3 regions of the uncultured Porticoccus sp. genome follow, and region 1 is predicted to be linked to each of the others. Evidence: predicted binding sites of a transcription regulator. Region 1 holds the regulator's gene; each other region holds the start of a gene.

Evidence for each region. Region 1 encodes sigma-54, which starts transcription at its own class of promoters, with help from an activator protein. Its sites were predicted from a motif close to TGGCACANNNNTTGCNNT; they were not measured.
Region 2: the regulator sigma-54 is predicted to act here: its motif matches at 1,800-1,817, upstream of fliD (flagellar filament capping protein FliD).
Region 3: the regulator sigma-54 is predicted to act here: its motif matches at 1,998-2,015, upstream of AACZ64_RS00290 (CmpA/NrtA family ABC transporter substrate-binding protein).

The regions. Positions count from the first base shown of each region.
Region 1 covers NZ_CAXBHS010000007.1:142,950-147,903, reverse strand. Annotated here, with positions in the region: gene lptC (LPS export ABC transporter periplasmic protein LptC) at 1-81, shown strand, start outside; gene lptA (lipopolysaccharide transport periplasmic protein LptA) at 71-574, shown strand; gene lptB (LPS export ABC transporter ATP-binding protein) at 575-1,300, shown strand; gene AACZ64_RS08305 (RNA polymerase factor sigma-54) at 1,425-2,876, shown strand; gene raiA (ribosome-associated translation inhibitor RaiA) at 2,897-3,184, shown strand; gene ptsN (PTS IIA-like nitrogen regulatory protein PtsN) at 3,190-3,648, shown strand; gene rapZ (RNase adapter RapZ) at 3,661-4,521, shown strand; gene AACZ64_RS08285 (HPr family phosphocarrier protein) at 4,547-4,828, shown strand.
Region 2 covers NZ_CAXBHS010000008.1:19,214-24,167, reverse strand. Annotated here, with positions in the region: gene fliD (flagellar filament capping protein FliD) at 1-1,724, opposite strand, end outside; gene AACZ64_RS08570 (flagellar protein FlaG) at 1,841-2,233, opposite strand; gene AACZ64_RS08565 (flagellin) at 2,330-4,087, opposite strand; gene flgL (flagellar hook-associated protein FlgL) at 4,399-4,954, opposite strand, start outside.
Region 3 covers NZ_CAXBHS010000001.1:70,634-75,587, forward strand. Annotated here, with positions in the region: gene AACZ64_RS00285 (sigma 54-interacting transcriptional regulator) at 1-1,815, opposite strand, end outside; gene AACZ64_RS00290 (CmpA/NrtA family ABC transporter substrate-binding protein) at 2,158-3,627, shown strand; gene ntrB (nitrate ABC transporter permease) at 3,629-4,456, shown strand; gene AACZ64_RS00300 (ABC transporter ATP-binding protein) at 4,460-4,954, shown strand, end outside.

The DNA of each region.
Region 1 (4,954 bases):
GGCACAGGCATGTGGGCAGATCTTAATGATGAGATATTCAAACTGCTATCAAAAGTAAAGGGGATTCACCGTGCGCCATAATTTATTCATTCTGCTGCTACTGGCAGCATGTCATTCCTCCAGTCTGGCGCTACCCAGCGACGCACAACAGCCTATCAATATTGAGTCGGACAGAGCCGAACGATATGAAAAAACCGGTACAACGATCTACGAAGGCGCTGTCGTTATTACCCAGGGAACCATCAAAATTCACGCGGACAAAGTCACCGTCTACACGGCAAATAACCAGGTCGTCCGAATTGTCTGTGTGGGAGAACCTGCCCGCTACCAACAACAACCGAACCCCAACGACAACATGATGTACGCCAAGGGCGACACTATTGAATACCATCTGGCCAGTGACCGTATCGACCTACTGAAAAATGCCAGCGTTGAGCAAAATGGCACCGTTATCACCGGTGAAAAAATCAACTATGACCTGAAGGCAGAGGTGGTCAAGGCGAGCAGTGGCGACAATCCCCGCCAGCGAATCCAGATGGTCATTCCACCCAACAAGCAAAAGGATGCAAACTAAATGGCTATCCTTAAAGCGTCAAACCTGGTCAAAAGCTATAAAAGAAGGCCGGTGATTCGCGATGTATCCCTCACCGTCGAAAGCGGTGCGATTGTCGGATTGCTCGGGCCTAACGGCGCTGGCAAAACCACCTGTTTTTACATGATTGTCGGGCTGGTTCATCAGGATGGCGGCTCTGTTTATATCGATGATGAAGACATCACTTCTCTGTCCATGCACGGCAGGGCGCGCAAGGGACTTGGCTATCTCCCGCAAGAGGCTTCCATTTTTCGCAAGATGACCGTGGAGAATAATATTCTGGCGATCCTGGAAACCAGAAAAGATCTCGACAAACAACAGCGTGCAAAAAAACTGGAACAGCTACTCCAGGAGTTTCATATCAGCCATATCCGCAACACCCTTGGCATGAGCCTCTCGGGAGGGGAACGTCGCAGGGTGGAAATTGCTCGAGCACTGGCCATTGAGCCAGCCTTCATTCTTCTGGATGAACCCTTTGCCGGGGTCGACCCGATTTCAGTCAACGATATCAAGCAGATCATCCGTCACTTACGCGATATAGGTATTGGTGTCCTGATCACAGACCACAACGTACGCGAGACACTCGATATCTGCGAGCATGCTTATATCGTTGGCGAAGGACAGGTTATTGCCGAGGGGCAGGCCACCGATATTGTCGCCAACCAGCAGGTACGGGATATCTATCTCGGCGAAGACTTTATGCTTTGATGGGACGTATCACCGCACAGCGATTGTGCAAAGCGGCACACATTTTGCTTGTCTCCCCCCCCGGAGGCAGACTACACTTTCCGTGTGAACATCTTCGTAACAACTCTCTATACGCAGTCATAACATGAAAGCCAGCTTGCAACTGAAAATCGGCCAGCAGCTGACGATGACCCCTCAGCTACAGCAGGCCATCCGTCTGTTGCAATTATCCTCTCTCGACTTGCACCAGGAAATCCAGCAGAACCTCTACGATAACCCGCTGCTTGAGCTTGCTGAAGAATCCGAGAATCTGGCCGCAGAAACCGCCACTGGGAAAGTTGAAGATATCGACAGTGCAACGCGTGATCTTAACAGCAGTGAATGGGACAGCAAAATACCCACTGACCTGCCAGTCGATGCCAACTGGGACGACATCTACCAACCCAGCACCACCATCAGAAACACCGGCGCGGATACACGCGATTTTGACAGCGTTCACAACGTCACAGAGTCGCTTCAGGACCACCTGATCTGGCAACTTAATCTGACGCCGATGTCTCCCAAGGATTACCTGATCGGTGAAATCATTATCGATTCAATTGATAGCCGGGGCATGCTGACGGCACCGGTTGAAGAAATCTGGGCTGCGCTGGACGACGAAATTGAGCTGGATGAAGTACTCGCTGTAGTGCACCGCATTCAGCAGTTTGACCCACCTGGTGTTGCAGCCACCGGCCTCGCCGAATGCCTTCTGATTCAGCTGAACCAGTTCTCTCCTGATACGCCGCTGATTAACGAGGCCATCCAGCTCGTCACTGACCACCTGGAACTGGTTGGACAGCGCAATTTTCGACAAATGGAAAAAATCACCGGTCTGTCCCACGAGATACTCGAGGGTGCCATCCTACTTATCCAGACATTGGCTCCCAACCCCGGTGACGCCATTCGAAACGATGATATCGAGTACGTGGTACCCGATGTTCGAGTCACCAAAGTCGATAATCACTGGAAAGTTTCCCTCAATGAGGACATCACTCCTCGCCTGAGTATCAATCAACAGTACGCGCAGCTGATTCGCAGAGCCGACTCCAGCCAAGACAACACCTTCCTCAAGAATCACCTCCAGGAAGCCAAATGGTTTCTGCGCAGCATGGAAAGCCGCAATGACACCCTGATGCGCGTCACCAGTTGCATCATTGAATTACAACAGGGCTTTCTGGAACAGGGACCCGTGGCGATGAAGCCCATGGTGCTGGCAGACATTGCCGAACGACTGGACCTGCACGAATCCACTATTTCGAGGGTGACCACCCAAAAGTACATCGACACACCGCAGGGTGTTTTTGAACTAAAGTATTTCTTCTCCAGCCACGTCTCGACCGACGCTGGCGGGGAGTGTTCATCAACAGCCATTCGCGCTATGCTGAAAAAAATGGTAAGCGCTGAAAATCCGGGCAAGCCCCTCAGCGATAACAAACTGACAGCACTGCTTCAGGAGATGGGTATTCAGGTTGCCCGACGCACTGTTGCCAAATATCGCGAGGGGATGGGCATCCCCTCTTCCAGCGAAAGAAAACGCTACAACCCCAACACCTAACACCTATTAAGGAGAACCGCATGCAATTGAACATCAGCGGACATCATCTCGATATCACTGATCCGATCAAAGACTATGTCACTACCAAATTATCCAAACTGGAGCGTCATCACGACGGTATCACCAGCACGAACGTGATTCTCTCAGTTGAAAAATTGATCCAGAAAGCTGAAGCAACAGTCCATGTTAGCGGCGGTGAATTCTTTGCCGATTCCGAGCATGAGGATCTTTATGCGGCTATCGACATGCTGACCGACAAACTGGATCGACAGCTAATCAAGCACAAGGAAAAGAACCGCGGTAGATAACACTCATGAAACTGATTGATGTACTCACCCCTGAAAACACCGTTGCCAGCGCCGAGGGCGGTAGCAAAAAAAGGGTACTGGAAAACCTTTCCGTCTTCCTGAAAGAACGCATGGAGGGGGTCAACGCAGACGATCTCTACCAGAGTCTGCTGGCAAGAGAGCGACTGGGCAGCACCGGGATAGGAGAAGGTGTTGCCATCCCCCACTGTCGACTGGCAGGCTGTGAAAAGATTACCGGAGCACTTGTCAAACTGGCTGATGCCGTCGATTTCGATGCTATCGATGGAGAGCCGGTAGACCTGATCTTTGCACTGATCGTTCCCGAGGAGCAAAACGACGAACACCTGCAGGTCCTCTCTTCCATCGCCGAATTACTTCAGGACGAAACGGTTCGCAATGCATTGCGACAGGCCGGCAGTGATCAAGACCTCTTTCGGATAGCAACCGGCAATGATGGCGACTGAGGCGAAAGGCTAATGCGACTGGTGGTGGTAAGTGGGCGTTCTGGATCCGGCAAGAGTACCGCACTGAACGTCCTCGAAGATGTCGGTTTTACCTGCATTGACAATCTTCCCGCCAGTTTGCTTCCCGGCCTTTTTCAGAAAGCCATCAACGCCAAGAACCAGCATTGGCTGGAAAAAATTGCGGTGGGAATTGATGTCCGCAACCTGGGCGAAGACCTTGACCAGCTTCCAAAAATTCTTGCGGAGCTGAAGCATTCGGGCATCAACTATGAAGTGCTTTTCCTCGATGCCAGAAATTCCGTCATCATCCAGCGTTTCAGTGAAACACGCCGCAAGCACCCACTAACCAACGACCGGGTAGATATTAACGAAGCCATAGAACTTGAGACCACCCTGCTGGACCCAATCGCCTCAATTGCAGATCGCAGAATTGATACCAGCACCATGACCCTGCACCAGCTACGCGATGTCATCAAGCAGCAAATTGCTCCCCACACCAGGGACGACATGGCTATCATGTTTGAGTCCTTTGCCTTTAAACGCGGAGTACCAGTCAACGCGGATTTTGTCTTTGACGTTCGCTGCTTGCCAAACCCCCACTGGAAACAGGAGTTAAGGCCCTTTACCGGCAACGACCAACCAGTGATCGAATTTCTCGAATCGCAACCGGAAGTCATCGACATGACGAATGACATCAAGCAGTTCCTGTCCCGCTGGACACCGTCATTTCTTGCCAATAATCGCAGTTATCTAACCATTGCAGTGGGCTGCACCGGGGGGCAGCACCGCTCAGTCTACATATCCAGCGTTCTAGCCAGACATTTCAGCAACACCATGCCGAATGTACAGGTCCGGCACAGAGAACTGTCCTGACGGGCGCCATCACGGGAGGGCTGTTATGTCAAAAATCATCTGTACAGAAATCACCATTGTCAACCGTCTCGGGCTGCATGCTCGAGCAGCCGCAAAACTGGCTTCGACTGCCGGAAAATATGGCTGCGCCATCAAAACCGGGCGCAGTCCCGACAAACTGGTGGACGCCAAAAGTGTGATGTCACTGATGTTGCTTGCCGCGACCCAAGGCACCTCTCTCCATTTCATTTTCGAAGGCAGTGATGCAGAGCGTGCCCATCGCGATATCGAACAGTTAATCGGCAACCGATTCGAGGAAGAGCACTAACCGCGCCGTCTACCAACCAGACCACTGTATAATTTTGTCACGCCCACCTATACACTATCCGCCTTCAAACTGACGGTCAGGGAAAACTTCTCAGATGCAGGGGCCTAACGAAAAATTCAGCCATTT
Region 2 (4,954 bases), on a different contig from region 1:
GCAATCAGGAGTTGCAGCCCTTCAGCTTTGCTGCCCACAGCCCCTTTTAGTGTTTGCCCACTGCCGGAGGCCGCCACACCGCCGATGGTGCCCGCCACATCAATACCGGCAACACCTGCTCCGGTTGAAAATCCCAGTTGCGCAGTAGTATTGGTATCGACAGAGAGAACTTCTATTGTCGAGAAAGACCCATAATTATTAGATGTGATTTCAAAATGGTCATTGACGAATTGCACGGACACCAGGGCGCCGGCATTGACCAGCGCAGTGTCACCGTTAATCCTTGCCTGTAACTCGTCGGCAAGTTCAGCGCCCGATGCGTAATTGCCCTGGGTTAACAAAATCTCGCTGGATGTCACACCATTAACACTCAGCACCAGGCTATTATTTTCACTATCAATGTTGAGCGGAAAAAAACTTGGCGAAGCGGTTAGCTGACCACGGGTCGCCATCTGGGTAATATCGATATCATGGCTGGCGACTGCTGTCGCCGCCGTCGATGTAATATATTTTATGGTCCCGTCCGATGGCCGGCCTACTGCGGCAAAAACTCCGACGATATCATCAAAAGCATTTTCCAGCGCAGCATCAAAACGACTGCTATTAATGGCCAGCTTGCCATCGCCATCGGTGGTGATACCCAGCTCACTCAGGCTGCTGAAGGAACCACCAAAACCCTCGGCGGAATCAGTGATGGCCCGACGCACCTGACTGGCAATCGAACGGGCTGAAAAATCTCCCTGCAGTGGCCCGGCAACACCGGTCTCAGGATCATAGGCGGTGAGACTGTTAACGGTAGAAATATAGTTGTTATAACCGCTGACAAAACTCTGGATGGCGGACTTGACCGCCTCGCGGTCTTGCGCAACGGTAACGGTCACCGGGGAAGTTCCAGTGACATCCTTGAGGGTAATATCCAGCCCCTCAATAACGCCGCTGGCTCTATTCTCACTACTGCGTATGGACAACCCATTGACCGTGAACAGGGCGTCGTGGGCAGCGACTGTCTGGGCAAGATTGGTTGCACTGCCATTAAAGGACAATGCAGACAGGCCAGCACTATCCAGGTCGTTATTATCACCAGTATCAGTAACGCTTATTTCGAGACTGTTTTTCTCGCCGCCATCATCGGATCCAATCAACAAACGATAGCCAGACTCATCGTTGACGATCACTGCCGTAACGCCGATTTTTGCGCCGTTAATTGCATCCCGGACACCAGTCAAAGTGTTGTTCTCGGAATCGATGGTTATCGTCGCCGTGCCCTTTTCAGGGTTGACCGTAAAGCCATCGTAACTCTCGGGACCGGGGTCCGGAGAGGTATAGTCGGTGCTGCCAAAACGAATGGTCAGTGTTCCCGTGCCGACCAGGTCTGAAGTACTGGCATAACCGGTACTGGCCAGTGAGTGTGACGATGCCAGCTGACTGACAGACAGGCTATAACTGCCCGAAGCTGCAGTACTGTTCGCAGACGCCACAACCGCATCCGTATTACTGGAGGTCGTTGTGCGCTGGCCAAAGCTGGAGAGTTTATTCAGGCTGGAAATACTGTCCTGGAATGTAGAGAGAGCACTTTTGAGGCTGCCAAAACCCGACAGTTCTGCGGTTAGAGCGGACTCACGGGCCACCAGTCTGGTTTCTACCGGTGAGCGTTGGGCTGAAATCAACTGGGTAACCAGCGACTCAATGTCCAGTCCCGACCCTATTCCCGTCGCCGTTAACATCTGACACTTCCTACCACGGTTAAACTGAATGTCCGGTTCATACGCACGCCTTTAAAAGTTAAACCCGCAGATAAACAAGCAAACAGGGTGCCAACCAGACTCAATAAAAGAAAAAATTAACCCTCGCCCCTGACAAACAATCCCTTACTGTTTCCGGCACCGATTTCCGCCAGATAATGGGCAAGTGCAACGGCTTCTTCCCGGGGGATCTGGCGGATAATTTCCTTGGATTCACTATCGATTACGGTGACAACCGTACTACCGGTTGTCTCATCTACCTTGAATTGCAGATCACGGGAAATCTGTTGCACATAATCAGATATATGACTTACCGCTGCCACAAGCTCTACAGTGGACGACTCTCTGTTTTGTTCATCGCTTTTCTCCGGAGAAACATTGCCGCCGACGGGCAATTCTTGCCGGTCTACAGTCAATTCCATCGCTTTGACAGGTTGGCTGTTGGCAATAGCTTTCAGGGCAGGTCCGGGAATAGTTATAGATTCTGGCATGGCGGCACTCCATCAATATAAGGTGCTATGGCCGGGCAGAAAGGGGTGGCATAGCCACCCCTCTACCTGTTTGATCTTTTCAGATTGAAAAGATCATTACTGCAACAGGGCCAAAACATTCTGTGGCAGTGCGTTAGCCTGAGCCAGCATTGCCGTACCCGCCTGCTGCAGAATTTGAGCACGGGTCAACGCTGCAGTTTCTGAGGCAAAATCGGCATCCTGAATCCGCGACCTGGAAGCACTCAGGTTTTCGGAGGTCGTTTGTATACTGGCAATGACCGATTCAAAGCGGTTCTGGATCGCACCCAGAGAGGCTCGCGAGCTGTTAATCGCTGTCAGAGCACTATCCACCGACTGGATGGCAGCATTTGCACCAGCGACACTGGAGATATCCGTATTCGCCAGAGTCGTTCCCACCAGCGTGTCTGCAGTAGTGGTGCCCGCAGTCAACCCGGCATTAGCAGGTGTAGCCCCGCCGATAACCAGATCCCCGTCAGCTGAAGTAATGCTGCTGACAAGACCGCGATAGGTATCGCCAGTGGCGGCCAGACCTTCAGCCGCACCTTCTGTGCCACCTTCAGCCAGAACAATATTGCTGCCATCATCCTTGGTGATATCCAGGGTGGTGGCCGTAGGAGCAGACGCTGTATAGCCAGCGAGAGAGTTAATCAATCCCGCAATTTCAGTGGCTGTAATTGTCCCGTCTGCGCCCACTGCAGAAAGATCCAGGGCAGTACCATCAACCGACAATGTATAATCGGGAGCAACCGCTGTCACCGCCGGGGTGCCACCGGTAGTCTCGGACTCAGTCACACTGGCAGCCACACCCCCTAATGTGCTGGTGCTGGTATCAAAGGTAATGGCAGTACCATCCGCTTTGGAAAGAACCAGGTCACCACCGGCCAAGGTGCCGGAGGTGATGCTGTATGCACCTGAACTGGCTGCGATAAAGGCTGCAAAATCTGAATCGATCTCTGTTGCAATTGCACCAGTGGCGACAGTCTCGGTGTCTGCCAGGGTCACATTGACAGCCTCTACACCATCAATGGTCAGAATAAACTGTTGACCGTTGGCATCGGCTGTACCGGCAATCCCGGTAACCGTATTTTCAGTCGGCGAAGCGAGTGAACCGGCCGTGCCCACCACATCGGCAAAGGCGATACCTGTCTGGGCATTGGTAGCTGTGGCACTCAGGCCAATATCTGCAGCGGTTATCGCATCGGCAATCGCTTTTGCATCTGCCGTAGCGGAGATCGCAAAGCCATTGACAGTCAGATCACCATCAGTAAAGCCTGCCTGTACCGCTGTTCCAGGTGCCGCCATATTGGCACCAGTCGATTGACCAAGCGATGAGGTTCGTGCACTGGTGATGCTGGAAATACTGACAGTCTCCCCGGCATTGGCACCCACCTGAAAAACCTGTGAAGCAAAAGATCCATTCAGCAGCTTGACGCCATTAAAAGAACTGGTTGATGCCACCCGGTCAATTTCAGCGACCAGCTCGGCAACTTCGGCTTGAAGGGCAGCGCGGTCGCTTGAGCTGTTAGTGGCGTTGGCAGATTGCACTGACAATTCGCGAATACGTTGCAGGTTATTGGTGATCTGCGACAAATCACCCTCAGCCGTCTGTGAGAGAGATATCCCATCGTTGGCATTGCGGGCAGCCTGGTTCAGGCCCCGGATCTGGGTAGTAAAACGCTCAGAAATTGCCAAACCCGCAGCATCATCTTTTGCGCTGTTAATACGCAAGCCTGAAGAGAGGCGTTGCAGTGCTGTGCTCAAATCACCCTGGGATGAATTCAGGTTGCGCTGCGCTGTGAGCGAAGCAATATTGGTATTGATTACCTGTGCCATAACTATTTTCCTCTTTGTTTTCCTTTCCGTCTGGCAGATCAAGGCCTTTCAGACGGCTGTTTCTTCGACGCTGGAATCTCTCATCGACGACGGATACGTTGCGATCGATAACCTGTATATCGACCGACGAGGAAAGTTCTTTAGCTTTTTTTTAGAATTTTTTTCAATCCATTGATTTAAAGAAGAAAGTGTGACGGTCTCTACAGTTCAAACAACAAAATGCGATGCCTATCACAAAAGAAGGCGGACAAACCAGTATTGCCGACACAGCAACTACCTGGCCTGAAAGGAAAGCAAACAGGATGGGGCTATTACAGATAATTAAACAGGGATAATCCCTGGACTTTCACATAAGCCTGCTGGGCGGCCTGCAATGCGGTTAACTGCAGGTTAAGTTCACTGATGGCCTGCGCATAATCGAGGTCCTGCACACTGGAAAGTGTCTGCTCCAATTGCAGATTAAAGTCCTCATTCAGCGACTGCTGATTTTCCACCTGATTCTGGCGAACTCCCACGTCAGCTCTAACTGCAAGCATGTGTCCAATGGCCTGATCGAGATTATTCAATCCACGTCCCATGGCATTGTTGACCGAAGCCACTCCGGCGGGGGAATCAACCGCACTGGCCAGGGAATCTGCAATAGCCTGAATGCTGGCAAACATGCCTTCACGGGCAGAGGGAAAGACCTCAAAACGATCACCATCGACAGGGAGGCCGCCAACCTGAATGCTGGCTCCGGCAAAATTGATTTCGTCACCCTCCTGATAGTTACCGCTGGTCAACAGGGCATTGGAGGAATCCCGCACTTCATATGTCACCGGATCACCGGGAAGCGCCTGACTGAAAGTGATTGAATAAGTATCCCGA
Region 3 (4,954 bases), on a different contig from region 1:
TGTGGTGGGTTTGATGCCCAACAGCTGGGCCGCCCCGTTATGGCCAAATACCTTGCCGTGGCATTTTTCCAGTGCCATCAGCAGATTGCGGCGTTCCTGTTGTTTAAGGTCAGAAGCCGTCAGAACACTACTGTCCGGTTCCTCGCCAACCCGGGCAATGTTTTGTTGATCTTTGGCCAGCAGCTCGCTGAATCTCAGCGTTGATCCCTGGGCGAGTATGACCTGGCGTTCAATTACGTTTTCCAGTTCGCGGATATTTCCCGGCCAGTGGTAATCCTTCAGTTTTTCCAGCTCACTGAGTGAGATTTTCAGGCCCTGCTTGTTGATTCTGGTGCAGCTTTTTTTCAAAAAATGCTGGGTCAGTAGGGGGATATCTTCGCTCCTCTCTCGCAATGGTACCGATTCAATTGGGAAAACATTGAGGCGGAAATACAGGTCTTCACGAAATTGTCCCCGCTGCACCTGTTCCTTGAGGTTGCGGTTGGTGGCGGTGATGATACGAACATCCACGCGGCGGGTTTTCGATTCGCCCACCCGCTCAAACTGCTGTTCCTGTAACACCCGCAGTAACTTGCCCTGGAGGTGCAGGGGGATTTCACCGACCTCATCGAGGAAAAGTGTGCCGGCGTTAGCCAGTTCAAAGCGACCGGGTCGATCATTGGTGGCGCCGGTGAAGGCCCCCCTGGTGTGACCGAAGAATTCGCTTTCGAAAAGGTCTGCCGGAATGGCTGCACAGTTGACCCGGATCAGTGAGCGATTGGAGCGGTGACTCATTTCGTGGATCGCCCTGGCAATCAGCTCCTTCCCGGTGCCGGACTCTCCACTGATAAGCACTGTAGAGTCTGTCGGCGCCACCAGTTCAATTTTTTGCAGGATATGTTGTACAGCACCACTTTTACCAATGATCTGGTGATGATTGAATTCAGAGTTGATTTCTTCCTGCAAATAGGCGTTTTCCAGTTCCAGTTGGTTTTTCAGTTTCTCGACTTCTGCCAGTGCTTCCAGGAGCCGTTTGCGGTCGGTTTTTTTCTGGGATATATCGCGAAAGATCACCACCGCGCCGACAATAAAGCCGTTGTCCCTGACCGGTGTGCTGGTGTATTCCACGTCGATGGGTTTGCCGGATTTCGTCCAGAACGTGTCGTCTTCTACCCGGTGAACCGTGCCGTCCCGGAATGCTTCAAAGATGGGACATTCCTGCATATTGAAATGCGAGTGATCCGCGTGGGAGTGGTGCACCATGTTGTGCATATTCCTGCCGGCCAGTTCCTCCGCCCGGTAGCCGAGAATCCGCTCCGCCGCAGGATTGACGAACGTGGTAATACCATTGGCCTCCACCCCATAGATCCCGTCACCGGCGGCATCCAGCAGCAACTGGTTTTCCCGCTCAAACTCCTGGAAAACCTGGGACACCCTGTTCCAGTGGCCAATACCTGACAGGTAGTGTCGCTCGGCACTGGAGCGCTCACGCAACAGTTCCAGGTCATCGGTCCTTTGCAAACCGAGGAAGAGCTGAGGTTGGCCGCCAGAATCAGAGCAGCGACCATTGACCTCCATGCGGATTTCCCCGATGGCCGATTGCACCAGCAGGTGGTCACACCAGCCCCGCCCCTTCTCGATCAGTTCCTGGGTGAACAGGATCAACGCCGGCAGGTTGGGTGCGAACAGATGACTGGCCCGGCCAGACTGAATTTCAATGACATCCCTGTGCAAGAGTCGGCAGGCCTCCTGGTTAACGAACAGAACCCGATCCTCAATCGGGTCGATCACCAGCTGTGCGGTGGCGGAGTAGTAGAAAAACCGTTCGTCCTGCATAGGGCCTACCGTTAAGTCCTGGGGGATATCAATACAGCTAACAAATTTCGGGCCAATAACGACGAAAAATCGTTTTTTTGTCTACGACTTTTCGTGAACTACGACTTTTCGTGTCTGCTATGACGGCTTGTTATCAGTTGTTTTTCTTTTTAAATCAGACAATTGATAGTTATCAGCACGGTTGGCACCAAAGTTGCGATGTAGTAGCAGCAGTTGCTATCAATGCGAACAAGCAGGATTTGATAGAACACCGCTGCCCGTCCACGAGCGGTTCTCAGGATTCGGCGCACCAGCACAGTGCGCTGCCACAGCGTTAGCTACAAAGCGAAGAGGAAATACATCATGGCGACGAAAAGTTTAGGTAACCCGTTTGATGCCGATACCAGCCTGACGCACACCAATGATTGTTCCTGCCGGTTATGTCAGGCCGAGTCTGCCAACCCCAGTGGTCTTGCCGACGACGATCAGCGCCTGGTTCTGTTGGAGCAACAGGCTGAACAGGGTGAAGGCCACAGCCATTCTGCAGAAGCAGGGGGGCTATCTTTTGACAGTTCTGAAGATTTGCTCGACCGGGCAGTGGAAAGTGCCATTGTCCGCGGTGTTTTTGGACACAACGACACCAGTCGTCGAAATTTTATCCGGTTGATGGGCGGCGGTACCCTGGCCACGGTGCTCGGTAGCATGATCCCGCTGGAAAAAGTGAAAGCGGCGGTGAAGGAGTCGATGGGGCCACTGGAGAAAACCAAACTGAAGGTGGGTTTTGTGCCGATTACCTGTGCCACGCCCATCATCATGGCGCAGCCAATGGGGTTCTATGCAAAGTATGGCCTAGACGTGGATGTGATCAAGACAGCCGGTTGGGCGGTGGCCAGGGATATGTCACTGAACGGGGAATACGATGCCTCTCACATGCTGACGCCCATGCCGCTGGCCATGTCCATGGGGGCGGGATCAACCGCGACCCCCTACATCATGCCGGCCGTGGAAAACATCAACGGTCAGGCCATTGTGCTCCACAACAAGCACAAGGATAAGCGCGATCCGAAACAGTGGAAGGGTTTCAAATTCGGGGTGCCCTTTGATTACTCCATGCACAACTTCCTGCTGCGCTATTACGTGGCGGAGCATGGGTTGGATCCGGATCAGGATATCCAGATCCGGGTCGTGCCACCGCCGGAAATGGTGGCCAACCTTCGGGCCGGTAACCTCGATGGCTACCTGTCGCCGGATCCGTTCAACCAGCGCGCTGTGTTCGAAAAGATCGGCTTTCTGCATATTCTCACCAAGGATATCTGGGAGGGCCACCCCTGCTGTGCCTTTGCCTGTAGCCAGAAGTTCGCCACGGAGATGCCCAATACCTACGCAGCCCTGTTTCGAGCCATTGTGGGTGCCACCCATTTTTCTGCCAAAGCAGAAAACCGTGAAGAGATCGCCCGGGCCATCTCGCCAAAAAACTACCTCAATCAGCCGGAAGTGGTGGTCAGGCAAGTTCTGACGGGTCGCTATGTGGATGGGTTGGAGGAGAAGATTTACGACGTTCCCGACCGCATTGATTTTGATCCCTTCCCCTGGCACTCCATGGCGGTATGGATTCTCACCCAGATGAAACGCTGGGGCTATATCAGTGGTGATGTGGATTACAAGAAGATCGCCGAACAGGTCTACGTTGCCTCGGAAACCGGCAAGGTCATGGAGGAGCTGGGTTACACACCACCGGCGACCACCTACAAGAAACACATCATTATGGGCAAGACGTTTGATTACAACGAGCCCGAGGAATACATCAACAGCTTTGCCATCAAGAGGGTATGACATGGCGTCACTGAATATGAAGGCAACCCTGCTCTCGCTGTTGCTGTTACTGGTTGGGCTCGGTATCTGGGAGGCGATGAATCAGGTCCCTGCGGCCAGTACGGGGTTGTCGGAATATGAACGGATGATGGGTGGTGCGGATCAGGAGGCCCGCGTTCCACCCCCATCCCAGGTCTTCAGCCATGCCTGGGATGAGCTGAGTGACCCCTTCTACGATGCCGGTCCCAATGACAAGGGTATCGGCATTCAGTTGGCCTATTCTCTCTATCGGGTGCTGACCGGCTATCTGGCGGCGGCGTTGATCGCAATACCTCTCGGTTTTGTTATTGGTATGTCGCCTCTGATGCACAAGGCGCTCAATCCTTTTATCCAGGTGCTGCGTCCCATTTCGCCGCTGGCCTGGATGCCTCTGGCTCTATTCATCATCAGGGACTCGGAGGGATCAGCCATTTTTGTGATCTTTATCTGTTCCATCTGGCCCATGTTGATCAATACCGCTTTTGGTGTGGCCAATGTTCGCACCGACTGGATCAAGGTGGCCCGTACCCATGAGTTGAGTCCATTGAAAACGGCTTTTCTGGTGATTCTACCGGCGGCAGCTCCCACTATTCTCACCGGAATGCGCATTTCCATTGGTATCGCCTGGCTGGTCATTGTCGCCGCCGAGATGCTGGTGGGTGGAACCGGTATCGGCTATTACGTCTGGAACGAGTGGAATAATCTGGATCTGAACAGTGTTATTTTTTCCATTTTGATGATTGGTATCGTCGGTATGTTGCTGGACATGACCCTGGCAGCGGTGACGAAACTGGTGCAATACGAGGATTAGCCCATGAGTCGACATTTCGTCAGTATCGAAGGGCTTTCTAAAGTCTATCCTTCAAAAGAGCAGGATCTGGTGGTGTTTGAAGGTGCCAACATCGGCATCGACAAAGGGGAATTTGTTTGCATTATCGGCCACTCAGGCTGTGGAAAGTCCACCATTTTAAATGTGATGGCGGGGCTGGAGACCCCCACCACAGGCACCATGATCATGGACAACAAGGAGGCTTCCGGACCGAGCCTTGATCGCGGGGTGGTGTTTCAGAATTACAGTTTGTTGCCCTGGCTAACGGCTCTCCAGAATGTCAGTTTTGGGGTCAGGGCAAGGTGGCCGAAGTGGAATAAAGCCAAAGTGGACGCTCACAGCAGTCACTTCCTGGAAATGGTCGGGTTATCGGGGGCGCTTCATCGCAAGCCATCCGAATTGTCCGGCGGCATGTGTCAGCGCGTCAGTATTGCCCGCGCCTTTGCCACCAGTCCCAAACTGTTACTGCTCGATGAACCG